2 regions of the Lysinibacillus sp. IITD104 genome follow, and region 2 is predicted to be linked to the other one. Evidence: a T-box and tRNA genes for the amino acid it is inferred to sense, from the RefSeq annotation. Region 2 holds a T-box; the other holds one or more tRNA genes.
The links. A T-box is a leader RNA that pairs with one kind of tRNA and senses whether it is charged. The one in region 2 lies ahead of tyrS (tyrosine--tRNA ligase), so its partner is inferred to be a tRNA-Tyr.

Region 1 (15,011 bases), 1.0 Mb from region 2:
AGCTATGCCTATGCACAAGGAACCCCCTTTGAAAAACGGGCATTATTCGATGTAGATTTTGACATTCCATCTCATACGTATCAAGCGATAATTGGCCATACGGGTTCTGGAAAATCAACGATTCTGCAGCATTTTAACGCGCTTCTAAGACCTACTTCAGGAGAAGTACATATAGGAGATCGACTTATTATAGCTGGGAAAAAAGCAAAGGATTTAAAAGCTGTAAGACAAAAGGTGGGCATTGTCTTTCAATTTCCAGAGCATCAACTTTTTGAAGAAACAGTGTTAAAGGATATTATGTTTGGCCCAATGAACTTTGGTATATCAGAGGAGGAGGCGGAAGCTCGTGCAAGAGAACTTGTCAGCTTAGTCGGTTTGCCTGATAGTGTTTTGGATAAATCACCTTTCGATTTATCAGGTGGTCAAATGCGTCGTGTAGCGATTGCAGGTGTTTTGGCGATGGATCCTGAGGTTATTGTCTTAGATGAACCAACAGCAGGTCTTGATCCACGAGGTCAAAAGGAAATTATGGATATGTTTTATCAGCTCCATCAAGAACGTCATCTTACAACCATTCTAGTAACCCATAGTATGGAGGATGCAGCTCGGTACGCAGATAATATTGTGATCATGCATGAAGGAAAGAATGTCTTAAGTGGAACACCACGAATTATTTTTAAAGATGTTGAAACATTAAAGAAATTCCGTCTAGAGCCTCCACGTATTGTCCGCTTTCAGCAAAAGATTGAACACATGATGGGTCATTCCTTGTCTAAGGTTTGCTTAACAGAGGAAGAGCTTGCTGCTGAAATTGCTCAAGCACTTAGAGAGGAGCGTGCAGAGTCATGATGGAAAAAATGATCTTTGGTCGCTTCTTACCTGGTGACTCACCCGTACACAAGCTTGATCCACGGTCAAAGCTGATCTTTGTGTTCGCCTTTATTATTATTGTGTTTTTAGCCAATAATACCGTGACGTATGCGATGTTACTCGCATTCACGCTACTGATTGTATTAATATCGCGCATTCGCCTTTATTTTTTAATTAATGGACTCAAACCAGTGCTCTTTTTAATGGCCTTTACATTCCTTCTCCATATTTTTATGACGAAGGAAGGCGTCCCTGTGTTTGAATCAAAATTCATTACGATTTATGATGAAGGGATTAGGCGGGGAATATTTATCTCAATTCGTTTTCTAGTATTAGTATTTATGACGTCAATCTTAACCCTTACAACATCACCAATTTCCATAACAGACGGTATCGAGGTTCTGCTGAATCCCTTAAAAGCAATAAAAGTACCCGTCCATGAATTGGCTTTAATGATGTCCATCTCATTACGCTTCATTCCAACCTTAATGGATGAGACGGATAAAATTATGAAGGCACAAATGGCAAGGGGCTCTGATTTATCATCTGGGCCAATTAAGGACCGTATAAAGGCAGTAGTACCATTGCTTGTGCCTCTCTTTGTCAGTGCATTTAAACGGGCTGAGGATTTAGCAACAGCGATGGAAGTAAGAGGCTATCGCGGTGGTGAAGGTCGCACTAGGTACCGCAGGTTAAAATGGGATATGGGGGACACATTTGCGCTTGTGTTATTAGTAGCAATAGGCGTATTGCTATTCTTCTATAGAAGTTAAAGGAGTAGGCTATATGCGACGATTAAAAGTAATTATAAGCTATGATGGAACACTATTTTCAGGCTATCAGATACAGCCAGGGGAACGTACAGTGCAGGCTGAGCTTGAACGTGTTCTAGCCATTATGCATAAGGGAGAATCGGTTAAGGTAACTGCAAGTGGTCGTACAGATGCTAAAGTACATGCGACAGGGCAAACATTGCATTTCGACACACCACTTGGCATACCTGTAGAAAAGTATAGTAAGGCTTTGAATGTGCAACTGCCACGAGATATTCGTGTATTATCGGTAGAGGAAGTAGCCCATGACTTTCATGCGCGTTATGACGTGGCTGGAAAAAGATATCGCTATATTTGGTCTTGTGAGCCTATCCAAAGTCCATTCCGCAGATATTATACTGTGGAGACAAATGGAGTCAAACCTAACGTAGAGGCGATGCAAGAGGCAGCTAAGGCTATTATTGGTACACATGACTTTTCCTGTTTTTGCGCGGCGAATACAAGTGTGAAAGATAAAGTACGCACAGTAACATTATTGCAATTTGAATGGCATGGTGAAGAGCTACATATGGTGATTGAAGGGAATGGCTTCTTATATAATATGGTGCGTATTATTGCAGGTACTCTTTGGGAGGTTGGCATAGGTCGACGTATGATTGAAAATGTGTCCGAGGTAGTTGCTTCAGGTAATCGTGATAATGCGGGGAAAACCGCACCACCACAAGGGCTGTACTTAGAAAAAGTGTTCTATTAGTGGCGTTCTACAATTCTGAACAACTTCACCAGGTGTTTAATGAAATTGCTTGACTTTAAAAGTCATTCATTATATGATAACAGATGGTATTTTCATTACCACCACAAATAAGCCCCGAAACTTATAGTGTAGTCTAATGAAAAATAACGGTAATCGAATCGATTAGGAGGATATATACATGCGTACAACATTCATGGCTAAAGGTCACGAAGTAGACCGTAAATGGTTAGTAGTTGATGCAGAAGGCCAAACTCTTGGACGTTTAGCTTCTGAAGTAGCTGCAATCTTACGTGGTAAACATAAACCAACATTCACACCAAACGTTGATACAGGTGATCACGTAATCATCATCAACGCTGACAAAATCCATTTAACTGGTAACAAATTAGAGGGTAAACTATACCGTCACCATACTCAATTTGCGGGTGGTTTAAAAACACGTACTGCTGGTGAAATGTTAGATAAATACCCAACAAGAATGATCGAATTAGCAGTTAAAGGAATGCTTCCTAAAAACTCTTTAGGTCGTAAAATGTTCACTAAACTTAATGTTTACACTGGAACAGAGCATCCACATGCTGCACAAAAACCAGAAGCATACGAGCTTCGCGGATAATATAAATTAAGAGGAGGATATTACTTTGGCACAAGTTCAATACATCGGCACTGGTCGCCGTAAAAGCTCTGTAGCTCGCGTACGTTTAGTACCAGGTACAGGTAAAATTGTTATCAACAAACGTGAAATCGAAGAATACGTACCATTCGCTGCATTACGCGAAGTAATTAAACAACCATTAGTAGCTACTGAAACTACAGGAAGCTATGATATCCACGTAAACGTTAACGGTGGTGGATACACTGGTCAAGCTGGTGCTGTTCGTCACGGTATCGCTCGTGCTCTACTTCAAGTAGACCCAGATTTCCGTGCTGCATTAAAATCAGCTGGATTACTTACTCGTGATTCACGCATGAAAGAACGTAAAAAACCAGGTCTACGCGGCGCTCGTCGTGCACCTCAGTTCTCAAAACGTTAATATCAGCTTTCTATACAAAGACTCTTTCTACTTTCGTGGAAGGAGTCTTTTGTCATTCCATCATAAAAAGCAATCTTTGAAGTTACTTCAAAGATTGCTTAACACTATTTCTTATGAAACTGAAGATGAAGTTGATGCACCTGCTCGGCTAATGCAGGAACGGGGCCATCTATAATAGTATCTTGAATGACTTCATGAATGGATAAATTACGAACTCGTGATGTAGAAGTGATACCCATCTCATTTAGCCATTGCGCTAACTGTTTAGATGAGCTAGCGTAAACAATTCTTCCAAGCCCAACCCATCCATGGGCTGCAGCACACATTGGACAGTGTTCTCCAGAAGTGTAAACGGTTGCTGAGCCTCTTTCCTCGAGACTCATATTTTGTGCTGCCCAGCGTGCTAATGCAAACTCTGGGTGCTGTGTATGATCCCCGCCCGATACACGATTTTGTTCTTCTGCCAGTATCTCGCCATTTGAATTTACAAGTATCGAACCAAAGGGCTCATCTCCTGCTTCCAGCGCATTTTTGGCAAGCTCGATGCATCTCTCTAGATGCTTTAGATCTACGTCCTGGATCATGAAAAAACCTCCTTATGTGTTAACTATTATTTCGCTTTGCTGCAGCTTCTTTTAAAATTTGCTCAATGTCATAAAAGCCTAGTTTTTTTGCATGCTGCAATGGCGTGACACCATCTCGATCTCCGATAGACATATCAGCACCATAATCTACTAATAGTTGCACAATTTCTTGATGCTTTTCCCCGCCACTGCCTAATATGACTGCCTCCAATAGAGCAGTCCAATGCAAATTATTAATGTGATTGACATCAATGTCTGAGTGATTAAGTAGCTCTCGAACTACCTCAACATGCCCACGTTCTGCTGCAGGGATGATGGCAATTCCACCAAAGCGATTAGTCAGCTTTGTATCTGCCCCTGCCACTATGGCAAGTTTAACGATTTCTAAATAGCCTGATGCACCTGCATGTAAAAGTACGTTCTCAAGGTTATTATCTCGAATATTAATATCTGCACCATGTTCAATGAGCACCTTCACAGTATCCACCTGATTATTATAAGTGGCAGCTAAAACAGCCGTTCTTCCATTCTGATCCGTTACATTAATATTGATGCCATTTTGCAGAAGTGCTAATACTTTGTCAGTATCACCGTTCGCTGCTGAAAGTATTAATTGATCATTCATTTTTCCACCTTCTTTTCTTTGGAGGTGTCCAGCAATATAACAGCCAAATGACTAGTGTATATAACTGTATCCTACTTTTTCGTTTATAAAAATATGGTAACACGTTACGAATTGTACGAGTAATATTAAAAAAATATGCTGTGCTTAGTTTTTTCATATAATAAATAATAGGAAGGTATTTGCTGGAGATTAAGAAGATCTAGAAAATAATCATTAGCTTTTTACATAGACAACACTATTTCTGTGCAGATTTAATATATATTAAAAATATTTTCGTATAAGTTTATGTTTTTTTAAGAAATTATTTAGGGGGGGTTTAACATTCCACTTTAATATAGTTTCAGAAGGTACAACAAACCTTTCATTTTAAAAAATTATCGTTATAGGTTTGATGTAACTCCAAATATAAACTAAACGATGGAGGTAAGTAGTTATGAAAAAATTATTAATAGTATCTGTTGCAGCAATAGCATTACTGGCAGCATGTCAAGATAAGGCGCCTACAAAAGGCAATACAACGAATAGTGAGGAAGTCAAAACCGAAAGTGCTTCAACAGAAAATACTGCTAAAGAGCAATTAACAAAGGGACAAGAAATGGCTAATATTCTAAGTGGTACAAATTGGCAAGGTACAAAAGTTTACGACAAAGATAATAATGACTTAACAGCTGAGAACGCAAATTTCATTGGGTTAGCAAAATATGATGCTCAGACAGGTCATTATGAATTCTTTGACGCTGCTACAGGTGAAAGCCGTGACGATAAAGGGACATTCTTTATCACAAATGATGGGAAACAAAGAATATTAATTTCAGAATCGAAAAAATACCAAGCGGTTGTCGAGATCACTGAGCTAAACGATAGTATCTTTACCTATAAAAGAATGGGTAAAGATGCTACAGGCAATGATGTGGAAGTATTCGTGGAACATATACCTTATAAAGAAAAGGAACTGGCATTTACAGATTCCGATAAAACGTTAGATGCTTCAACAGGTGATATTGTTACAGACGTGGACGGAGACAAAATTTTAGCTGATACATTATGGCATGGAACTGTTGTGTTAGATGAAGCGGGTAATGATGTAACAGAATTCAATTCAAATTTCATTAGCATTGCAAAGTATGATGCAAATACAAATAGATATGAGTTCTTCAATCCTGAAACAGGTGAAAGTCGTGGAGACTATGGTTACTTTGATGTCATTCATGATAATAAAATAAGAGCGCATGTTTCTATCGGTGATAATAAGTATGGTGTCGCTCTTGAAATTACAGAAATCAACGATAAGAAGTTCACGTATAAACGAACAGGTAAAGACAAAGAGGGTAATGAAATAACTGTATTTGTAGAGCATGAACCATATACAGGTGAATTTAACCCTACCTTTACAATACAATAAGTTGTTCTTCCTCCCTTAATATAGAAGAAAACTCTCAAGTTTGCGACTTGGGAGTTTTTTTTACTTTCTGGCATAGTTTATCCATTAATTTCGTACACTAAATGTAAAAGGGTGGTGGATATGGGTGAAGCGCTGGCTTGCACTAGGAGTAATTATGCTTATGAGTATAGTGGTCGTGGCATATGAAACAAATGCTTCGGACCGTAACTTCTTCTTACCGGACCCACTTGGTGGCATAAAAATTGTCATTGATGCAGGGCATGGTGGTGAGGATGGAGGAGCTTCAAAGGGCGAAGTGATTGAAAAGGATATTACACTTGCAATTGCTCAGCATGTAGAGAAGCAATTAAAGAAAAAAGGCGCAACGGTTATAATGACACGAACAAAAAATGGGGATGTAATAGATGAGCATGCGCCATCAGAAAAATATGGAACAATGAGAGAACGGAAAAAGCAAGATATTTTCTTAAGAAAGGATATCGTGGAAAAGGAAAAGCCTGATGTATTTATAACTATTCATGCAAATGCCATACCTGAAACAAAATGGCGTGGCGCACAGGTATTTTACCATAAGGAAGGACATGCTGATGGAGAGATTCTTGCCAAGAGTATTCAACAATCCATTCGCACTAATTTAAAAAATACAGACCGTGAAGCATTGTCAATTAAGCAAATCTATTTATTGAAGAAAGCGGAAGTACCTGCAGCTTTAGTAGAGACTGGTTTTATTAGTAATGATGAGGAACGAGCATTATTAGTTGATAAAAAGTATCAAGAAAAAATGGCAGATGCCATAGTTGAAGGTATAGAAGACTATTTATTAGCTAAAATTGAGTAGAGCAACATCTACAACGTAAATCAAATCATTATGATATACTAATATTGAGACAATATAAGGGGAGTGTTCGTCGTGATTACTGAACAACAAGTACGAGAAATACTAGGACAACTACAAGATCCATTTTTACATAAATCGCTTGCAGAAACAGATGGTATAACGAACGTAGCAATAAAAGAAGAAAAAAATCATGTCAGTGTAAAAATTGCCATTGCTAAATTAAATACACCTGAACAATTACAACTACAAATGAAAGTTGTTGAGGTGTTGAAAGAAGCGGGTGCAAACACGGTTGGTATCCGCTTTGAAGAACTTTCAACAGAAAAATTACAAAGCTTCCGTGGTACAGCAACAGAGTCAGAAGCACAGGATATTTTATCACCGCTAAGCACAGTACAAGTAATTTCAATTGCTTCTGGTAAAGGTGGAGTAGGTAAATCGACGGTATCAGTTAACTTAGCTGTTGCTTTAGCTCGTCTAGGAAAGAAAGTCGGCTTAATTGACGCAGATATTTATGGATTTAGTGTGCCTGATATGATGGGTGTGACGGATATGCCTAAAGTAGTCGATAATCGTATTTTCCCAGTAGATCGCTTTGGGGTAAAAATGATTTCAATGGGGTTCTTTGTGGAAAATAACGCACCGATTGTATGGCGTGGTCCAATGCTGGGTAAAGTATTAGATCAGTTCTTCCGTGATGTGGAGTGGGGTGAATTAGATTATCTATTATTAGATTTACCTCCTGGCACAGGTGACGTTGCATTAGATATCCATCAAATGTTACCATCATCAAAAGAAATTGTTGTAACAACACCACACCCAACAGCAGCATTTGTAGCGGCACGTGCAGGAGCCATGGCGCTTCAAACAGACCATGAAATTTTAGGTGTTATCGAAAACATGGCGTGGTTTGAATCTAAATCAGGTGACCGAGAATTTGTCTTTGGGCAAGGAGGAGGTCCAAAGCTAGCTGATGAATTACGTACAGAGCTACTTGGACAAATCCCGCTTGGGCAACCAGATTGGACAGATGAAGATTTTGCTCCTTCTGTATATGCTGAAAAACATACAACAGGACAAATTTATTTAGACATTGCTACCAAAATCATCGGTAAATTAAATAAATAATAAAAAAACGGATTTCCACCACTTTTATGGGGAAATCCGTTTTTACATTACCAAGGTTACTCGGTACCTTTTTGTTCCTTACCCGATCCACCACCGCTATCGCCACTTGCTTCTTTCTTATTGCCACTTCCTGATGAACTTGTTTCGCCACTCTTTTTAATAAGTTCCTGCCATTTAGATTGCATTAAAGGGCTTTCGATTGTTTCCTTTACGACTTCCTCCATTTGCTTGCGCATATTGGAAGATTTAAGGATAGTCTCCAACTGCTTTTGCATATCGGGCTGCCCGAAAAATGCCTCCATATCCTTTTGGAAAGTCGGATCTTTTATTAAGTTCTTCATAATATCCTGTTGCTGTTTTTGCATACTTTTCGCAACAGTTTCTTTAAACTTTGGATCTTCAAAGGTTTTTTTCCAAAAGTCTTCTGCTTCCTTGGAAAGTAAAGTTTCCTCGGTAGCCTTTTTCACTTCATCATGCTCTAAAATCAAGAGCTCACGGAAACTTGGCTCCTCCAAAAGCTGTCGCAATGCCTTTTTACCATCCTCTGTTTGCAAAGAGTCAATCATGATTTTTTTTATTTCATCATAGGACATGGTAGAGGTTTTATCTTGTGAACAGGCAGAAAGAAAAAGCATTAGAATCAGTAATAAGGTGAATTTTCGCATCGGCAATCAGTCCTTTCTCTAGAGAGACTCTTTCAATTATTGTTCACATTTCTGAGGACTTTATGTATTGGTTAGGATGAGAAATAGCTTTTTTAACAAGGCATTGATAAAATAAGGACAGATATATTGAGAAATTGGGGGACTTTTAGTTGTGACGATACGAAATTGGGCAAAGTTTTTCTTCTTTGCAATGCTCGTTGGTGGTGCAGTCAACGGAGTTTTTAGTTTATTTATTCGCTGGGAATTCTTCCAACCATACATAGCAAACGGTCAATGGGGTGAGTTTTTCGCAGGACTTTTATGGATGGTTTTCTTAGGGTTTACAATGAGTGTTATTGCACAAGCTGGCTTTTTCGCTTATTTAACACTTCATCAGGTAGGTGTTAATATTTTTAGAACACTGACATTATGGAATTGGGTACAACTATTATTAATTGCCATTACGATTTTCGATATTATTTTCTTCCGCTTTATTCCTGGAGTTAAGGATGGGCAAAGCTGGTTGTTCTATGTAGGACTATTAATTGTGCTCATCTTTGGGGCCATAGCTACAGCTGTTCAAAAAGTGAAATTAACAGGGAAAAAACATGTAATGATTTCTGCACTATTCTTTATGATTGTCATTACAACGTTGGAATGGACAATTGCATTGATGGGTCGAGATGAAAATATTAATGAGTATGTTGCGCTTTTATTATTCCCATTATTGGCGGTTAATGCGTATCAATTATTAGTATTACCTAAATATAATGCAAAATCCGATGAGGATCGTCAAAAATTAGAAGCACGCCGTAAAGCTCGTCGTGAACAGGCTAAAAACGCATAAGGAAAAAATTGCCCCACTCTAGTGGAGGCAATTTTTTTATGGGGCTTTTTTAGTTTGAACTTTATAACCAAATATATTTTCTTCAATCGACATAAACTTATGTTGTTGTATTAGTGTGTTAAGCTCTTTAAAGGATATTTGATTTTTTTGGTGTAGTGGGAAAAAGACAAAATCCCCTTTTTGTAATTTCGGAGTTTTATCACCTTGCCAAATAAGAGAAGGAGATAGTAAATTCATTTGTTGTTGGAATAAAGCTTTCTGTATATCCTGTGAATATTGATGATTTCGGGTAGCAAACCATAAAGGTTTTTCTTTTAAATATTTTTCGTAAGTATCAATATCCTTTTGGATGAGCGCAATATCAACGGGTTCTTCTACTGAATCATCCGGCCCAAGTAATCCTGTAGGCAATTTTCGCTGTTGGATAATTTTTAAATGATCGGGTGACCGTTTAATCCAGTCGGCATCTAAAAGTAGAAGTGGGTAAGGCTCCTTCACCGTTTGTAGCCATTCTAATAGAGAGTCATCAGAGAAAGAAATCTCTACAATCAGAGATATGCCATAATGTCCTTTCGTGACCACTACTGGTGCATTCGCAATATTGAATACAGAAATCATCGTTGAATTTATAGGCTTTAGAAAGGCAAAGAGCGTTACGATTAAAAGCAGTGAAATCAACGTTTTACGGACCATAATGATAACCTCGTTTCTAAAATATAAAATAAAAAATGAATCTCCTTAAAAAAACTTATGATTTAGTGTTGACTTTCATGAATAATCGATGTTATTATGTATAAGTCGCCAAGAGGTGACAACGAAATAAAGAAACATGAACCTTGAAAACTGAACAAGCAAAACGTAATCAATAAAGTTTTTAGTAGCTAACAACGTTTGAAACATTCAATGCACCGTTTATCCAGTTTTGAAAGAATAAATCTTTCAATTAAATACAAAGTCTAGTGATGATGGCAAAGAGGTCACACCCGTTCCCATACCGAACACGGAAGTTAAGCTCTTTAGCGCCGATGGTAGTTGGGGGCTTCCCCCTGTGAGAGTAGGACGTCGCTAGGCGCAAAAAGTCGCTACTGATACACTCAGTAGTGGCTTTTTTTATTTGAACGGATTCTTTATTTATAAACGCATAAATAAGAAGGCATCCGTTGAGGATGCCTTCTTATTTTAATACTTAATGTGTATGAACTGTAGTAGCTCGTAGTTCAATACGACGAATTTTCCCTGATGTTGTTTTTGGTAACTCATCAATAAAGACAATGCTACGAGGATATTTATAAGGGGCTGTTAACGCTTTAACATGCTCTTGTAACTCCTTTGTTAACTCATCTTCATCACGCTCTTTGAAGCCTTCTCGTAAGATCACAAATGCCTTTACGATATGTCCTCTGATTTCATCTGGCGCAGCTACAACTGCACACTCTTGTACAGCTTCATGTTTGTTTAATGCATCTTCAACTTCAAATGGTCCGATCGTATAACCAGATGAAATAATTATGTCATCCCCACGGCCTTCAAACCAAAAGTAACCGTCTTCATCACATTTTGCTTGATCACCTGTAATATACCAATCCCCCCGGAATGCAGCTTGTGTGCGCTCGGGTTCTTTATAATATTCTTTAAATAAAGCTGGTGAAGATTTGTGAACAGCAATATCACCAACTTCGCCAATCGGTGCTTCGTTTCCTTCATTGTCGATAATACGTACAATATTACCTGGAGTTGGAACACCCATAGATCCAGGGCGTAATTCTGTGTTTTCTAGTGTACCAATTAATAATGTGTTTTCTGTTTGTCCATAGCCGTCACGTACTTTTAGTCCAAAATGATTCATAAACGTTTCAATAACTGGGCGATTTAAAGGTTCACCAGCAGAAACAGCACTACGTAAAGATGATAGATTATAATCTTGTAAATTATCAATTTTCGCCATAATACGGTATTCAGTCGGTGTACAACATAGAACATTAACTTTTTCATCCTGCATTAATTGAAGGTAGGTTTTTGCATCGAATCCACCATGATAGACAAATGCGGTAGCACCGAGCATGATTGTTGATAAAAAAGGACTCCATATCCACTTTTGCCAACCTGGAGCAGCTGTTGCCCACACAAGGTCTCCTTCACGTACACAAAGCCATTTTGAAGCTGCAGTTCTAATATGCGCATAACCCCAGCCATGTGAATGAACAACACCTTTAGGTTTGCCAGTGGTACCAGATGTATAAGATAGGAATGCCATGTCATCACGTGTAGTAGCTACAGCTGTAAATGTAACTGGTTGCTTGTTTGCCAATTCATCTAGTGAAGTCCAATCTCCTTTCGCAGCACCGATCACTAGTTTATTTTTCAATGCGTCTACAGAAGAAGTAATTTGATCAATTTCACTAGTAAAAGCCTCATAGGCAATCACTGCACTAGCAGAAGAATGCTCCATACGATATTCTAAATCGCTTGCACGTAGCATCTCTGAACATGAAATAGGTACGATGCCAGCCTTTAAGCAGCCTAAAAAAACGAAATAGGCTTCTGGAAGTCGAGGAATAATAACTAATACACGATCACCCTTTTGAAGCCCCTTCTCCGTAAAAGCATTTGCGTATTGATTCATTTTTTGATTAAGTTCCACATAAGAAACTGTACGTCTCTCTTGTTGGGTATTTAACCAACGTATTGCTTGGCGATCACTATCTTGCGAAAATTTTTCTAATTCCTCTGTGATGTTATAAAATTCAGGTGCAATTAAATCATTTGATACCATCTTGAACATCCTCCCCCAGAAAATTTGATAGAAAATTCGTAAAACTATTTTTATTTTAACAATTGAAATAATATACAGCAAGAATATTTAGTACGTTAAATAGAAATATTAGAGTTAATAGAGAACTATTATGCTGTGAGACGAATATAGAAGCATACTTCGACAAAAAAATATAAAAATTTTCATAAAATGTGTTGCATTATTTATAATGCTTGCTATAATAATAAATGTACTTAAGAGGTTGTCTAAAACCAAAGTGAATAGTATCGTTCCGAAGTAGCTCAGTTGGTAGTAGCACCTGACTGTTAATCAGGTTGTCGCAGGTTCGAGTCCTGCCTTCGGAGCCATTTTTTTGCCCTTTTTTTAAGTACTATAATACATAAAAAAATTTTTAAAAAAGCATTGCAATTATTAATTAAAAATGTTATTATAATTCTTGTCTTGTTTGAGACGTAATATTGGCCCCTTGGTCAAGTGGTTAAGACACCGCCCTTTCACGGCGGTAACACGGGTTCGAATCCCGTAGGGGTCACCATTTAAAACATAGGCTTTATAAAGAAAATAAACTGTGATATAACACCTGTTTCTATGGAGGATTAGCTCAGCTGGGAGAGCATCTGCCTTACAAGCAGAGGGTCGGCGGTTCGAGCCCGTCATCCTCCACCATTCTTATTGTGTTATTTCGGAGGGGTAGCGAAGTGGCTAAACGCGGCGGACTGTAAATCCGCTCCTTAGGGTTCGGCGGTTCGAATCCGTCCCCCTCCACCAGTTTTATAAATGATTGGGGTATAGCCAAGCGGTAAGGCAACGGATTTTGATTCCGTCATGCCTAGGTTCGAATCCTAGTACCCCAGCCATTTTTTCTTTTATGAGCCATTAGCTCAGTTGGTAGAGCATCTGACTTTTAATCAGAGGGTCGAAGGTTCGAGTCCTTCATGGCTCACTTTTCTAGAATAAAATTATTCAAAAGTGTTATATTAACTACAGATAACTAATCTCTTGCTGAAAACAGTAGGAGATTTTTTTATGTTATTTATAAATGAATAAATATGCGATTTTTTGTCGAGTTGAGCCAAGTGGTATATAGGCTTTACAATAGTCTTATAACTTTTAGGGGGTATAAAAACATGAATAAACTTAATATTTCTATTATTGGAGTACCAACAGATTACGGACAAACACGTCGTGGTGTAGATATGGGACCAAGTGCTATTCGATATGCAGGTGTTGTTGAACGTTTAGAGGCTATCGGACACGATGTACAGGATCAAGGGGATATTCGTGTTAGTCAAAAGCTTGCAGACGGAGCTGTGGATGAAAAATTACTAAATTTAGAGGAAGTTGTAGAAGTTAGCACTGCATTAGCCAATAGTGTACATGAAGTAGTGGAACAAAAAAAATTCCCACTAGTATTTGGTGGAGATCATAGTATTGCTATTGGAACATTAGCAGGATTAGGCGAGCATTACAAAAATCTTGGTGTTATCTGGTATGACGCTCATGCAGATTTAAATACACCTGAAACAACACCTTCAGGCAATATACATGGGATGCCGTTAGCAGTTAGTATTGGGCTAGGACATGAGCGTTTAGTGCAAATTCGTAACTATGCTCCAAAAATTAAGCCAGAAAACGTTATAATTATTGGAGCTCGTTCAGTAGACCCAGGAGAGCGTGAATTGATTCGTCAACAAGGAATTAAAGTATATACAATGCATGAAATTGACCGACTTGGCATGACACGTGTGATGGAAGATGCACTTGCTTATTTAAAGGAACGAAATGTTGATGGCTTACATTTATCGCTTGATTTAGACGGACTAGATCCACTTTATACGCCAGGTGTGGGTACACCAGTCCCAGGCGGAATTACTTATCGAGAAAGCCATTTAGCAATGGAAATGTTACAAGAATCAGGCATGGTAACTTCAGCAGAGTTTGTAGAGGTAAATCCTATATTAGATGAAAAGAATACAACAGCAAATGTGGCTGTTGCATTAATGGGATCTTTATTTGGCGAAACACTAGTTTAAAGAAAATTTGACAAAAAATTGCCTGTTGCCACATTGCATAAAAATCTTTTGCTATAATTGAATTAAAACGAAACTTTTCTTATCGGTGCTTCGTATAGTATAAGACAGTTGTAAAGGTGGAGAAGTCAACACAATGGATGCGTTAGTAAATAAGAGAATAAAACAAGTGCTTAAAGGCGATCAAAACGCATTTGCCGATATTGTGAGTCTCTATCAGCACAAACTGTACCAAGTATGCTATCGAATGTTAGGCAACAAACAAGAGTCTGAAGATATTGCTCAAGAGGCTTTTGTGCGTGCTTATATGAACTTGCATACATTTGATCAGAAAAGAAAGTTTTCGACGTGGCTTTATCGCATAGCGACAAACCTCTGCATTGACCGTATTCGAAAAAAGAAACCGGATTATTATTTAGATGCAGAAGTAGCTGGTACAGAAGGGCTTGATATGTATTCGCAAATCGCAGCAGACGACCAGCTACCAGAGGAGCAGTTAGAACAAATGGAGCTGCAAGATCGCATTCAATATGAAATTGGACGATTGCCGGATAAATACCGTTCGGTTATAGTATTGAAATATATAGAAGAGTTATCGTTACAAGAGATTAGCGAGATTTTAGATATGCCGCTTGGAACGGTGAAAACGAGGATTCACCGCGGACGTGAGGCATTACGTAAGCAATTAAACAATCTGTAGGAGGGGGAG
Region 2 (15,011 bases):
ATCAGAATACGGTTTACAACTTCAAGAAAAACAAAAACTTCGTCATATGTATGGTATGAACGAACGTCAATTCCGTACTCTATTTAACCGCGCTGGTAAAATGAAAGGTGTTCACGGTGAAAACTTCATGATCCTTCTTGAAACTCGCCTTGACAACTTAGTTTACCGTTTAGGTTTAGCTCGTACTCGTCGTGGAGCTCGTCAATTAGTTAACCACGGTCACATCTTAGTAGATGGCAAACGCGTTGATATCCCATCATACAGCGTAAAACCAGGTCAAACGATTTCTCTTCGTGAAAAATCTCAAAACCTTGCTGTAGTAGTAGAAGCAATCGAAGTAAACAACTTCGTACCTGACTACTTAACATTCGATGCTGACAAAAAAGAAGGTACATTCACTCGCCTTCCAGAGCGTTCTGAATTATCAGCTGAAATCAACGAAGCATTCATCGTAGAGTTCTACTCTCGTTAATCAATTTGCTCTGCAAATGATGCCAACAAAACCCCTGAAATCCCTTGTATATCAAGGTTTCAGGGCTTTTTTATTTTTTACCATTTAATCTAAATGATTCTAACTCCTCTGAACAATTCAAACCTACGTTTTTTGCTTTGAATCATTAATGCTGAAACGAATGTAGCAGCGGATGGAGTCGCTCGTTTAACTTTATGTAGAGTCAGCAATAATAAGAAGTCTAATTTACTTTCTGTAATGCCCAAAGAAGCTAACTCATTGTTTGCTACATCCAACACATAATCACTTAACCATAACAACATTAATCACAGCTTGGCATCTTGATTTGTATCACTTGAAGAAGACATCTGAATATACGGCCCTACCCCTAATACTGGTAAATCATCTTTATGTGTGTACGTTTTCTTGCTTTTTGTCAATAAAATCACCTTTTAATTAGATTATCGAATGCAAGAATTTTTATTTCCACTAATTTCTTCAAAATGATGCACTACTTTTTTAGCGCAGACGCATTGCCCCAATTATAACCAACAATAATTTTTCTCTCTTACTATTGTGACAATTTTATGTACTTTAAAATAGCAATTACATAGTTTCAAAATAACATAATCACTACCTTTATAATAAAAACAAAATATCAGTTATTTACTATTCATTAGATCATCAAAATAGAACTGTTTTCCAAAAAATATATTTTACTTTCATAATAAAATATTTTTAAAACCTTTTTAAATTCAATATTCTACTACAAAACAACATTCCATACCCCTTTCATCGCTTTAACTTTTTTGTAAAATAATAACATGAAGAAAATTAACATTTTTAATAAAAATACGAGTTGAACTTTTACAAAAAATAGAATACGATGAATTGCGAAAGGTGGTTCACCATCATTCAAGCAATAATAATTTTTTAAAAGGGGTTGGAAATATGTCAGACGTTCTAAAGCAATTTGTTATGCCGAAAACAAACTTATTTGGACCTGGAGCAATTCAAGAAGTTGGTAAGCGCTTAAATGATTTAGAAGTGAAAAAGACATTAATCGTAACAGATGAGGGCCTACACAAATTAGGTCTCTCAGAACAAATTGCAAACATCATTACAGCTGCTGGAATTGATGTAGCAATTTTCCCTAAAGCAGAACCAAATCCAACAGATCAAAACATTGAAGATGGTATTGCAGTGTATCATGCTGAAAACTGCGATTCTATTGTTTCTCTTGGAGGAGGCAGCGCACACGATGCAGCAAAAGGTATCGGACTTATTGCTTCGAATGGTGGACGCATTCATGATTATGAAGGCGTTGATAAATCACAAAATCCACTTGTGCCATTAATTGCAATTAATACAACGGCAGGCACTGCAAGTGAAATGACTCGTTTCACCATTATTACGGATACAGCTCGTAAAGTAAAAATGGCGATTGTGGATAAACATGTGACTCCGTTACTTTCTATTAATGATCCAGAACTAATGATTGGTTTACCTCCTGCTCTTACAGCAGCTACTGGCGTTGACGCATTAACACATGCCATCGAATCATTCGTTTCTACGAATGCTACACCAATTACAGATGCATGTGCTGAAAAAGTACTGCAACTGATTCCTGAATTTTTACCACGTGCCTATGCAAATGGAGCTGATATAGAAGCTCGTGAACAAATGGTATATGCACAATTTTTAGCGGGAATGGCCTTTAATAATGCATCACTTGGCTATGTTCATGCAATTGCTCATCAATTGGGTGGTTTCTATAACCTACCGCATGGCGTGTGTAATGCTATTTTATTGCCACATGTTTGTCGATTTAATGTTACAGCACGTACAGAGCGCTTTGCTCGTATCGCTGAATTATTAGGAGAAAACGTAGAAGGTTTAAGTAAGCGCGATGCCGCTGAAAAGGCTATTACAGCTATTGAGAAATTATCACAAGATTTAAATATTCCTAGTGGCTTCCGTGAATTAGGGGCAAAAGATGAGGATATTGAGATCTTAGCAAAAAATGCATTGTTAGATGTGTGTGCTGAGACGAACCCTCGTAAAGCAACACTAGAGGATATCAAACAAATCATCACAAATGCAATGGGACCTATTGTGAAAAAAGAAGAGTCACTCGAGGCAGTTGCCCTTTCTTAATCGACGGTTTCCTATAAGCCTATGACATAGGGTGGAGAAAACAAATGTTTTCTCCACTTTTTTATGGGCTCGAAATACACACATTGTCTATCATGGAAACTCTCGCTATACTTTTCTTAAAAAGGATGGGAGAATACGATATGCGCTTAATTTCAATTTGTCCTAGTAATACAGAATTAGTTGCCTATTTAGGGCTGACAGACCAGCTCATTGGAGTCGATGATTATTCCGATTGGCCATCAACAGTTAAAGATCTGCCACAGCTTGGGCCAGATTTATCAATTAACATGGATGCATTAGAGGCATTACAGCCTGATCTTGTTCTGGCTTCCTTGAGTGTACCAGGTATGGAAAAAAACATTGAGGCACTAAAAGAAAGAAATATTCCTCATATTATTTTTAATGCAAACTCATTAGAAGAAATTGCGCAAGATCTTCTGACCCTTGGTAAAGCTTGTCAAGTGGAGGAACAGGCAAAAACAATTGCTGAAGAGTACATGCATTCCATCGAAAAAATGTATTCGATTGCACAAACAATTTCGAAGAAGCCTACCCTCTATTGGGAATGGTGGCCAAACCCTATTTTCACTCCTGGAAAAATAAATTGGCTAACAGAAATTAGTGCTCTTGCTGGTGGCATTAATCTATTTCAAGATGTTGAACTTGCTAGTGTTCAAACAGATTGGACTGATGTTGTTGAACGCAAGCCCGACTATATCATGATGGCTTGGGTTGGTGTAGCATTTGAACGTATCCAACCTGCTAATTTATTAAAACGTCCATATGCTAAAGAGCTACATGCCGTTCAATTAGAACAGCTTCATGTAATGGAAGAATGGCTGTATTGTCGCCCTTCTCCACGACTTATTGAAGGTGCTATCAAGCTTGCAAAAATACTGCATCCTAAACAATATGAAGAAATAAAATCTCCAAGCTTTTTATGATAAAAAAACCACATCCCCTCTTTTTTGGGGATGTGGTTTTGCTCATCGAAATTATACAAATTTCACCATATGATATTTTTTCTTACCTCGACGGACAATGCTGAATGCATCCTCTAAACGATCCTTCGCATCGACTACATATTCTAAATCTGTTACCTTTTCACCGTTTACACTAATTGCACCATTTGATACATCCTCACGTGCTTGACGTTTTGAAGATGAAATGCCTGCTTCCACAAGAAGATCAACAATATTTTTGTCCTCTTTCGCCATTTCAATAGAAGGAACATCTTTAAAAGCATCCTTCATTTCTTCAGCCGACAGTGCTTTTAAATCTCCTGAGAATAAAGCTGCCGTAATACGGATAGCTTGCTCTAATGCTTCTTGACCATGTATTAAACGAGTCATTTCTTCAGCTAGCGCCTTTTGTGCCTTACGTAAATGTGGCTCCTCCTCTACAGAAACGGCTAAAGCTTCAATTTCTTCACGAGAAAGGAACGTAAAGATTTTTAAGTATTTTATGACATCTGCATCCGCAGCATTAATCCAGAATTGGTAGAACTCATAAGGAGATGTTTTCTTCGCATCTAACCATACAGCACCACCCGCTGTTTTACCAAATTTTGTACCATCTGCTTTTGTTACTAAAGGAATCGTAATACCAAAGGCTTTTGTTTCTTCCTCATGTGTTTTACGAATAACCTCTAAACCAGTTGTAATATTCCCCCATTGGTCAGAGCCACCTACTTGAATACGGCAATTGTAGTGATTATATAAATGATTGTAATCAATACCTTGAATTAACGTATAGGCAAACTCTGTAAACGAGATTCCTGTGTCAAGACGAGAAGCAATCGTATCTTTCGCTAACATGTAGTTTACGTTAATTAATTTCCCGTAATCACGTAAAAATTCAATTGTGTTTATATTTCCAATCCAGTCACGATTGTTCACCAGCTGAGCTCCATTGCCATCTTCCGCAAATTCGAAAATACGTTCTAATTGACTACGAATTCCTTGGACGTTTTTATCAATTTGCTCGACTGTTTGTAATTGGCGCTCTTCTGAACGACCAGATGGATCACCGATCATTCCTGTCGCACCACCGACAAGTAAAATCGGACGGTGACCTGCTTTTTGGAAGCGACGAAGTGTTAACAATGGCACAATATGGCCAATATGCATGGAGTCAGCTGTTGGATCTACTCCACAGTATAAAGATACTGATTGCTCATCTAATAGTTTTGCCATGCCTTCTGCATCTGTTTGTTGGTAGAGCAAACCACGCCATTCTAAATCTTGTAATAATTCGTTTGTCATGTTCATTCCTCCTAAAATGGTTAAAATTCGTTACGTGCATGGACAGATTTAAATAAAAAAAGTCCCTACACGCAAACAATTGCATGCAGGGACGTTAAGTTACAAACTAACGCGGTACCACCCAGCTTGAAGATGTCATCCACCTTCCACTTCATTCAACCGCCTTTATCGCAGGCGCGCACGTCTAAGCTCCAAGCACGTAATTCGTCTCTACATTATGACCAGTTTTCACCAACCACTGGCTCTCTAAACAGGGAATATAGACACTACTGCAAACTTTTCATCACCAGAAAACTATAAACATAATTCTATACGATTCTTTTTCAATGTCAATAACTATGTTCGTGCTAAAACAATATGTGCTATAATAGACAAGATTTTAGGAGGTCGATACATTGAAAGATTGGATTGAAAAAATCAATGCAAAGATCGATGAATTACTTGAACAAAAATGGATGAAGAAATTACGTATTTCAGGTAGTGTTACCTGGAACTTATTTTTACTATTTTTAGTCTTTGCATTGGTTGGCACTGTATTTGTCGGTTCAGTTGGAGCTGGTTATTTTGCTTCTCTTGTAAAAGAAGAACCGTTACGCTCAAAACAAGAGCTGCGTGATCAAATTTTTAGCTATGAGGAAACCAGTGAGATTTATTTTGCCAACGATATTTATATTGGGAAATTACGGACAGATTTAGACCGACGTGAAACTTCGCTTAGCAATGTGGCACCAGAGGTCGTGAATGCTGTTCTGGCAACAGAAGACGAATATTTCCGAGAGCATAATGGAATTGTACCAAAAGCGGTTATTCGTGGGTTATTACAAGATGTTACAAATTCTGCTACGCAGACAGGTGGATCTACACTTACCCAACAGCTTATTAAAAACCAAGTACTAACAAATGAAGTATCCTATGAACGTAAAGCTAAGGAAATTTTACTGGCGATGCGTTTAGAGCACTTTATGACGAAGGAAGAAATATTAGAGGCTTATTTAAATATTATTCCCTATGGTCGTAACTCTTCAGGACGAAATATTGCAGGTGTTGAAACAGCTGCTGAAGGGATTTTTGGCGTAAAAGCAAAAGAATTGTCTCTTCCTCAAGCTGCGTACATAGCTGGTATTCCACAGGCGCCATTCGCTTATACACCATTTACAAATACTGGTGAACTGAAAAGTGAAGAAGCTTTGAAACCTGGTATTGATCGTATGAAAACAGTACTTTATCGTATGAAAGAAGCTGGCTATATTGACGATGCACAGTATAATGAAGCGTTAAACTATGATATTGCTGCAGATTTCCGCGGACCAGAAATGCGCGCGGAGGATCGTTATCCTTGGCTGACTTATGAGCTTGAAGCTCGCGCAAAAGACATTATTGCAGAAAAACTAGCAAAAGATGATGGGATTGACCCAGAGCGCTTAAAGTCAGAAAAAAAATTAAAAGATAAGTATACGATTTTAGCAGATCGTGATGTTCGTTCAAAAGGCTATCGTATTTACTCAACCATTAATAAAGATATGTATGATGCGATGCAAAAAGCAGCAAAGGACTTCAAGTATTATGGTCATACGTATACTGGTAAAGGGAAGGACCCTGTTACTGGTGAAGAGATTGATATTGAGATGCCAGTACAAGTAGGTAGTATTTTAATAGAAAATACGACAGGTCGCATTTTAAGCTTTGTTGGTGGTCGAGACTTTAAAACAACTCAAGTAAACCATGCAACACAAGCTTATCGTTCTAACGGTTCTACAATGAAACCTTTACTTGTTTATGGTCCTGCCATTGAGTATGGTGTAATCGGTGCGGGTAGCCCATTAGTTGACGTGAAATTCTCTATCGGTTCTTGGAGTCCAAGTAACTATATTACGAGTGATGAGAGAGGTCTTATCCCAGCACGTGAAGCTTTAGCAGATTCTCAAAACATCTCAGCGCTACGTTTATATAACGATATTATTAGTAGACGCCCTGCAGATTTATTAGTAAAAATGGGCTTCTCAAAATTACATCCAGACGATTTTACTAACCTTGCAACTGGGATCGGTGCTTTAAGGGAAGGAACTACTGTTGAAGAAAATACAAATGCCTTCGCTACCTTTGCAAATGGTGGCCAATTCATTGACGCTTATATGATTGATCGAATTGAAGACCAAGAAGGAAATATTGTTTACCAACATGAAGTAGAGCCTGTTCAAGTATTTAGTCCAGAAACCTCTTATATCGTGACAGATATGTTACGTGATGTTCTCACTAAAGGGACAGGGACAATGGCACGAAATACATTAAAATTCTCTTCTGATTTCGCTGCAAAAACAGGGACTTCTCAAGAATATAAAGATGTTTGGTTAGTTGGTTATAACCCAAATGTATCTCTTGGTGTTTGGATGGGTTACGATCAACCTCGTTCACTTTATGCATTTAACAACACCTATTTACAGCCAAGCGTTCGTGTGAATAAGCTATGGGGTACTTTAATGAATGCGGTTTACGATGCGGACCCTCAGCTAATCGATCCACCAACAAGCTTTAAGGCGCCTAAAAATGTTGTAACTGCGTCATTCTGTGGCATTTCTGGCATGGCTCCTTCTGCAGCATGTGCTAGCGCAGGTCTTGTACGCTCAGATTTATTTAATGCGAAGGTATTTTTACCATCTCAACCTGATGATAGCTTAGCCTCTTCAAGTGTTGTGACGATTAAAGGAAAAACTTATAATGCGTTGCCAAATACACCAGCAGAATTTGTAAAAGCAGGTGGTGCAGGCATTAATCAAGAGTTTATTAAACGAATGTTAGGAAGACTTGGCGGTAACCCTGCTAGTCTGTTACCAAAGAATTCAACATTGTCGAATTCATCTGTATCAGCTGTTGATTTCCCAGCAGATGGTAGCCCTCCAGCAGCAGTCTCGGCTTCAGTAAATGGCTCTACATTATCATGGTCAGAGTCATCGAATGATGTTGTTGGTTATCGTATCTACAACGTTACGAATGGTGGTAATACGCTTGTAAAATCCGTACTAGAGTCAACACAAAGCATTACGGTTGCTAGTGGACAAGCTTATGTAGTGGTCGCTGTAGATATTACAGGCTTAACATCACCACAATCGAATGTTGTGTCTACTGGCGGTAGTGAAAAGGAACCTGACCCAGAGGAAAACGACCAAGAACCAATACCACCAACAACGCCACCTACGAATGGCAATGGCAACGGTTCGGGTAGTAATGGCAATGGCTCTTCTAATGGAAACGGATCTGGTAATAACGGTAACGGTTCTAATAATGGTGATGGATCTGGTAATAACGGCAATAGCTCCAATAATGGTAATGGGTCTGGAAGCAATGGTGATGGGACTGGTAACCCAGGAGATGGCTCAAACGGAGCAGACAATGGTAATACTACTACTCCATCTGAAACGTCAAGGCGATAGTCTATTATCCTCCTAGGGAAAAGCATTTGTATTAGATAATCAATTTAACAGACTTACTGCATATTACTTATAAATTGTAGTAAGTCTGTTTTTTTGTCATTATAAAGAGGACTACTATTTTGAAGGGGTGGAAATATATGAACATATTGATTTTAGGAGGCACACGTTTTTTTGGAAAAAAGCTAGTGGATCTTTGTATTCAAAATGGACATAATGTAACGATTTTAACACGAGGTCAAAGTGGCAATCCATTTGGTACAAATGTTAAGCAGTTAGTAGTAAATCGTAATGATCGGGATGCGTTAGCACAGGCACTAGCCAATACAACATGGGACATTGTCTATGATAATATTTGCTATTCGCCCAATGAGGCAATAGCAATTTGCGAGATATTAAAAGAGAAAACGAAAAAGCTGGTCTTTACTTCTACTCTTTCAACATATGAGGTAGATGGTAAGGTGAAAAAGGAAGAAGACTTTGATCCATACCAATATCAAATACGCATGGGACATCAAGAGGAATTTTCTTATGGGGAAGGAAAACGACAAGCGGAGGCTGTCTTATTTAAAGAAGCTTCATTCCCAGTCGTAGCTGTACGTTTCCCAATTGTGATGGGCGAAGATGACTATACACGTCGTTTACATTTCCACGTTGAACGTATTTTGCAGAATCAGCCGATTACTTTACCAAACATTGATGCAAAGATGAGCTATATTACAGATGAGGAAGCAGCTGAATTTTTATACTTTTCGGGTGTTACCCCTATTGAGGGACCCTACAATGCTACGGCATCTGGGGCCATATCTCTCAAAGACCTCATTGCTCTAATCGAAGAAGCAAGTGGTCAGCGCGCAAAAATTTCCCTCATTGGTGGTGACGAGGAGTCCCAGTCTCCTTATGGGGTGCCTGCTGATTGGTATATGTCCAATGCAAAGGCAGAGAAGGCAGGATTTACGTTTAGTCAGCTGGAGGATTGGCTACCAAAATTAGTGTCAATATTAGTAAAACAGCTACAATAGCATTGATAATGCAAAGAATCTGCTAGCTTCTAGCAGATTCTTTGTTTATCCATTATGTCTCAATCTTTTTGCCACTGATGCTTCACTTTCATTGCTAAACTGAAGTGTATCACGGTAATATATTCTTTAAAATAGCTACTGCTTTATCAATCTCTTCCTTTGTGACCGTTAATGGAGGCAAGAGACGAATAACAGTTGGCCCTGCCCCCACTAATAAAAGGCCACTTTGTTCTGCTGCCGCGATATAAGGCGCTACTTCCGTGTCCCCACAACCAATCCCTAGCAAGAGACCCTTTCCTTGAACAGTATAGCTAGAAGGTAAATGAGCCTTTAGTTGCGCCACAAAATAGGCAGATATTTCTCGTACCTGCTGTAAAAAATCTGGCTCAAATACATGACTCAAAACGGCTTGTGCAACATTCATCGCAAGAGGGTTTCCACCAAAAGTTGTACCGTGTGTTCCCGGACTAAATGTAGCATGAAGCTCAGCAGTTCCTAGCATTGCACCAACAGGGAAACCGCCACCTAAGCCTTTTGCCAATGTTATGATATGTGGCATTAGAACAGTTTGTTCAAATGCATAACGTGTTCCTGTTCGTCCAATACCGGTTTGCACTTCATCAACAATTAGTAGTATACCTCGCTCCTTACAGACTTTTGCAATAGCTGCTGCAAATTCTGCTGATACACAATTGACGCCCCCCTCTCCCTGAATCATCTCTAGCATTATAGCTGCCACAGAATCATCAACGGTTGCTTCAAGTGCAACAGCATCATTAAATGGCAAAATCGAAAATTTTTCTACGAGTGGACCAAAGCCATTATGTACTTTGCCTTGACCTGTTGCAGACATAGCTCCAAAGGTACGACCATGGAATGATTTTTCAAATGTAATAATATGATGTTTGCCTGTATGCTTACGAGCTAATTTAATGGCCGCTTCATTAGCCTCAGCCCCGCTATTACAGAAGAAGGCATGTGAAAAGTGTGTATTAGCAATTAATTTTTCCGCCACCTTTTCCTGACCTGGTATATCAAAAAGGTTTGAAATATGCCATAGCTGTTCACTTTGCTCTTGAAGTGCCTGTACAATAGCTGGATGGGCGTGACCAAGACTCACCACAGCAATGCCACTAGTAAAATCCAAGTATTGCTTCCCTGTTGAATCCTCAACAATTGTCCCTTGACCTTTGACAATTTGTGCACGACGCTTGCCGTAGTTCTCGAATAAAACACTCATGTTATCATCTCCACTATCATTTAAAATAGTTTCTTTCAACAACTATACTTCTCAAGCTATCCTATTAGAACACTAGAAAGAATGAAGTTCACTTGAAGCTACAATCGTTGTACCAATTAATGTTGCGCCCACGATTTGTACGGAAGGAATCCCTGCTCTTAAACAGTCGATCGCTCCTTGTACTTTCGGAATCATTCCACCGTAAATATGACCCTGCTCTGTCCATTGATCTATAAGAGTAGGTGTAGCTATTGCTTGATATTCATCCTGAATACGGATTCCACTCACATCCGTAACAAGTAATAGGCTATCTGCTCCGACCGCTAAAGCAACTTCACTTGCTACCGTATCGCCATTAATATTAAGAGCCTGACCTGCTTCGGTCGCACCTACGCAGGCAATAACAGGTACAATCCCTACACCCATTAAAGCTTCCAATAAGGAAGTATTGATATTTTTAATAGCTCCAACATAGCCATAAGTCTCTTGATCTAAAAAGTCTACGACCATTAGCTGACCATCAAAGCCATTTAATCCGATGGCTGCTATACCGGCTGTTGTTAACTCATGAACTAATGCAGTGTTCACTTGGCCTATTAGGGTCGACTGGACAACCTTAATAGCAGCCTCATTCGTGACACGTATTCCATTTAATGTATGCGATTGTATGCCTTGAGCAGCTAGTTCTCGATTTATGGCTGGCCCACCCCCGTGGGTAATAATCAGCTCTACTCCACTCTCTTGTAATCTTTTAAAATTATCAAAGAAAGCCTCATTTAAACCTTCCAGTGTACTGCCCCCAAGCTTTATGACCATACGTTTACGAGCGGTATGATGCATTGATTTGGACATAGTCATATGTTAAGTCACATCCCCAAGCATGCCCCTTACCATCACCCACGCCAAGAGACACATAGATTTTTACCTCATGCATTTTTAAAATTTGAATTAACTCATCCTCAGAAAAAGGAATTGGCTCACCGTTTTCTACCATAGTAGCACCACCGATTTGGATGGTAATTTTATCTGGATCCACTGTTGCGCCACTATACCCTACTGCTGCAATAATACGCCCCCAGTTAGCATCACAGCCGAAAACAGCAGTCTTTACAAGTGGTGAACCAACGACTGTTTTTGCAATTTTACGTGCCTCCTCGTCTGAAATTGCACCAACAACCTCCACTTCGATAAGCTTCGTTGCCCCTTCACCATCTTTGGCAATCATTTTTGCTAAATCTTCCGCTACTGTTTGTAAAGTGTAATAGAAATTTTGCCAATCTGGATGCTCTGGTGTTAAAGAATCATTCCCTGCCAAGCCATTAGCCAACACTACCACTGTGTCATTAGTAGATGTATCCCCATCAACTGTAATAGCGTTAAATGTTAAATTAGTAATCGTCGATAAAGCTGCCTGCAATACATCAGATTCAATGTTGGCATCTGTTGTAATAAAGCCTAGCATTGTTGCCATATTAGGTTCAATCATACCTGAGCCTTTTGCTACACCTGCAATAATAACTTCCTTGCCATCCACAGTTGTACTATAGCTTGTGTTTTTCATGACGGTATCTGTTGTCAAAATAGCCTGTGCAAAGTCAATAGCACTTTCTAAATTGTCCTTTGGCTCTAACTGTAGAATACCGTTTGCTACTGGCTCTAATTTCATCATTTCTCCAATAACACCTGTCGAGCAAACACCCACCAAATCTGGCGCAATCCCTAATTTTTCAGCAGCTAGCGCTTGCATTGTTTGGGCGTCTTTTACACCTTGTTTACCTGTACAAGCATTCGCATTGCCTGAATTGACGATCATCGCTTGCATTTTCTTAGTTGCATAAACAACTTCCTTCGTGACTTTTAATGGCGCTGCTTGCACAGCATTTGTTGTAAAAACACCTGCAACACTTGCTGGGACTTCACTTACTAAAATAGCTAAATCCTTTTTCTTATGCTTTAAACCACAGTGTAATCCTGCTGCCTTAAAGCCTTTTGGTGAAACAATATTTTTACTTGATAGTTTTTTCATTACATTCGTTGAAGTGTTAACTGTCATCCGAAATTCCTCCTTAGATTAATAAATAAGAGAAGCATACAGTTTCCTGCATGCTGTTAAATAAAGAACGGTACGACATCTAGCCCTGTCGTTTGTGGTAAGTCAAATTGCACATTCATATTTTGGATAGCTTGCCCTGCTGCTCCTTTGACAAGATTATCAATTACGCTAACAATTGTGACACGATTTGTACGAGAATCTACTTTTACTAGAATGTCACAATAATTTGATCCCTTGACACGATTTGTCCCTAAACTAGATGCATCCGTAACGATTCGAACAAATGGATGATTTTCATAGGTTGCCTGTAAGCAAGAGATCAATTGCGCCTCTGTAATTCCCTGCATTACCGGTGCATAGGATGTCGCCAAAATTCCCCTGGTCATTGGAACCAGATGCGTATTAAAAGTAATTGCTGTATCTGCTTGAGCAAACATGGAAAGTGCCTGTTCAATTTCGGGAATATGTTGATGTGTATTTACTTTATAGATCGAGAAATTCTCATTTGTCTCACTAAAATGGGTAGTTTGTGAGGGCTTATTGCCAGCTCCTGAAATGCCACTCTTTGCATCAATAACTAGAAAACTAGGATCAATTAAACGCTCTTTTACAAGTGGCAGTAAGGATAATAAAACTGCGGTTGGGTAGCAACCCGGGTTGGCAACGAGTGTTGCTTGACGTATAAGCTCTGTATTCCATTCTGTTAAACCATACACACTTTGTTGAACACTATGGAACGGTGCAGCCTTTTTGCCATACCAGGTTTCATAGCTTGCGAGATCTTTTAAGCGAAAATCACCAGATAAATCGATTAACTTTGGTCCTTTCCCAACCAAAGGCGGTAATAGCTCACTTGTCACCCCAGATGGTGTACTTGTAAAAACAACATCAAATTTTGCTAAAGTGTCATACGCTATCTTTTGTAACGGTGTATCAGCTATCTTAACAAGATGACCAAATTTGGAAGAAAATTGAACACCCTCTTCTGAAGAAGTAAATAAATCAATCTGCTCTACAGCTGGATGATTATGTAAAAAACGAATAAGCTCTAGTCCACCATATCCAGTTGCTCCAACAATACCTACTTTCACTGCACTCACCTCTGAAATAAGTTAAAAATAGTATACGTCTGCATATTTATTAAGTCAACTGAATTTTTATTAAATTAACTATTTTTTTAAATAGATATTATTCGACCTTACACCACTTCTATATCATTGTAATTTCAGAAAAAAGAAGGCAAGAATCCTTTCGTTCATCGAATGAATCCCTGCCTTCTTTTTATGCACATGTTGTATAAATATCAATTGTTGTCTTAGATAGTTACTTAATCTTCCATGGTTGATAAATCACCAGTTGGTAAATTTAATTCCCAAGCTTTCAATACGCGACGCATAATTTTACCACTACGTGTTTTTGGCAATTTATCTTTAAATTCAATTTCACGTGGTGCTGCATGTGCAGATAAACCTTTTTTCACAAAATCACGTATATCTTCAATTAATGCATCAGAGGGTTCAACCCCCTCACGTAAGGATACAAACGCTTTAATGATTTCCCCACGCACTGGATCTGGTTTCCCAATAACACCTGCTTCAATGACATCTGGGTGCTCAAGTAGTTTACTTTCCACTTCGAATGGTCCTACGCGTTCTCCCGCCGTCATGATGACATCATCCACACGCCCTTGGAACCAGAAGTAACCTTCATCATCCATATAGGCTGAATCTCCAGATACATACCATTCTCCTTTGAGGAAATAAGATTCATAGCGCTCTGGATTGCCCCAAATTTGGCGCATCATGGCAGGCCAGCCACGACGAATAGCTAGATTCCCCATTGTAAAAGGTGGCACCTCATTACCTGCATCATCTACAATCGTCGCATGAATACCAGGAAGAGGTTTCCCCATTGAACCTGGCATAATATCCATTGATGGATAATTACAAATCATATGGGCTCCTGTCTCTGTCATCCACCATGTATCATGTATACGATGCCCTAATTCCTCTACTCCCCAGCGAATAACTTCTGGATTCAAAGGCTCACCAACAGATAGCACATGGCGTAAAGATGTTAGATCATAGCTTTCAAGCAAGCCACTCCCTGCCCCCATCAGCATACGGAACGCTGTTGGTGCACTATACCAAACTGTCACACTATAATCTTCAATAGCCTGATACCATGCTTGTGGTGAAAATCTTCCTCCGACGATTAACATTGTTACACCGTTTAACCACGGACCAAAGATGCCATAGGCTGTTCCTGTAACCCATCCAGGATCGGCAGTACACCAATAAATATCATCTTCACGTAAATCAAGTACCCATTGTGTCGATTGATATTGCTGAATCATTGCATTATGGACATGCAATACGCCCTTTGGAGCACCTGTTGAA

Region 1: it has a tRNA-Tyr gene. The T-box ahead of tyrS (tyrosine--tRNA ligase) is inferred to sense a tRNA for this amino acid. The anticodon was not compared.

The regions. Positions count from the first base shown of each region.
Region 1 is NZ_JBAHYH020000001.1:211,045-226,055, forward strand. It holds gene V1L66_RS01080 (energy-coupling factor ABC transporter ATP-binding protein) at 1-1, shown strand, start outside; gene V1L66_RS01085 (energy-coupling factor ABC transporter ATP-binding protein) at 1-849, shown strand, start outside; gene V1L66_RS01090 (energy-coupling factor transporter transmembrane protein EcfT) at 846-1,643, shown strand; gene truA (tRNA pseudouridine(38-40) synthase TruA) at 1,657-2,397, shown strand; gene rplM (50S ribosomal protein L13) at 2,576-3,013, shown strand; gene rpsI (30S ribosomal protein S9) at 3,039-3,431, shown strand; gene V1L66_RS01110 (nucleoside deaminase) at 3,536-4,015, opposite strand; gene V1L66_RS01115 (ankyrin repeat domain-containing protein) at 4,035-4,640, opposite strand; partial or broken gene V1L66_RS01120 (DUF4822 domain-containing protein) at 5,203-6,042, shown strand; gene V1L66_RS01125 (N-acetylmuramoyl-L-alanine amidase) at 6,167-6,880, shown strand; gene V1L66_RS01130 (P-loop NTPase) at 6,953-8,008, shown strand; gene gerD (spore germination lipoprotein GerD) at 8,065-8,673, opposite strand; gene V1L66_RS01140 (KinB-signaling pathway activation protein) at 8,825-9,499, shown strand; gene V1L66_RS01145 (hypothetical protein) at 9,536-10,192, opposite strand; rRNA gene rrf (5S ribosomal RNA) at 10,455-10,570, shown strand; gene mbcS (acyl-CoA synthetase MbcS) at 10,686-12,272, opposite strand; tRNA gene V1L66_RS01160 (tRNA-Asn) at 12,543-12,619, shown strand; tRNA gene V1L66_RS01165 (tRNA-Glu) at 12,733-12,807, shown strand; tRNA gene V1L66_RS01170 (tRNA-Val) at 12,863-12,938, shown strand; tRNA gene V1L66_RS01175 (tRNA-Tyr) at 12,957-13,040, shown strand; tRNA gene V1L66_RS01180 (tRNA-Gln) at 13,055-13,129, shown strand; tRNA gene V1L66_RS01185 (tRNA-Lys) at 13,143-13,215, shown strand; gene rocF (arginase) at 13,400-14,305, shown strand; gene sigW (RNA polymerase sigma factor SigW) at 14,439-15,002, shown strand.
Region 2 is NZ_JBAHYH020000001.1:1,251,444-1,266,454, reverse strand. It holds gene rpsD (30S ribosomal protein S4) at 1-472, shown strand, start outside; gene V1L66_RS06435 (iron-containing alcohol dehydrogenase) at 1,403-2,608, shown strand; gene V1L66_RS06430 (cobalamin-binding protein) at 2,749-3,552, shown strand; gene tyrS (tyrosine--tRNA ligase) at 3,604-4,872, opposite strand; T-box leader at 4,957-5,165, opposite strand; gene V1L66_RS06420 (transglycosylase domain-containing protein) at 5,268-8,300, shown strand; gene V1L66_RS06415 (NAD-dependent epimerase/dehydratase family protein) at 8,438-9,319, shown strand; gene V1L66_RS06410 (acetylornithine transaminase) at 9,429-10,559, opposite strand; gene argB (acetylglutamate kinase) at 10,632-11,417, opposite strand; gene argJ (bifunctional glutamate N-acetyltransferase/amino-acid acetyltransferase ArgJ) at 11,380-12,612, opposite strand; gene argC (N-acetyl-gamma-glutamyl-phosphate reductase) at 12,669-13,703, opposite strand; gene acsA (acetate--CoA ligase) at 13,940-15,011, opposite strand, start outside.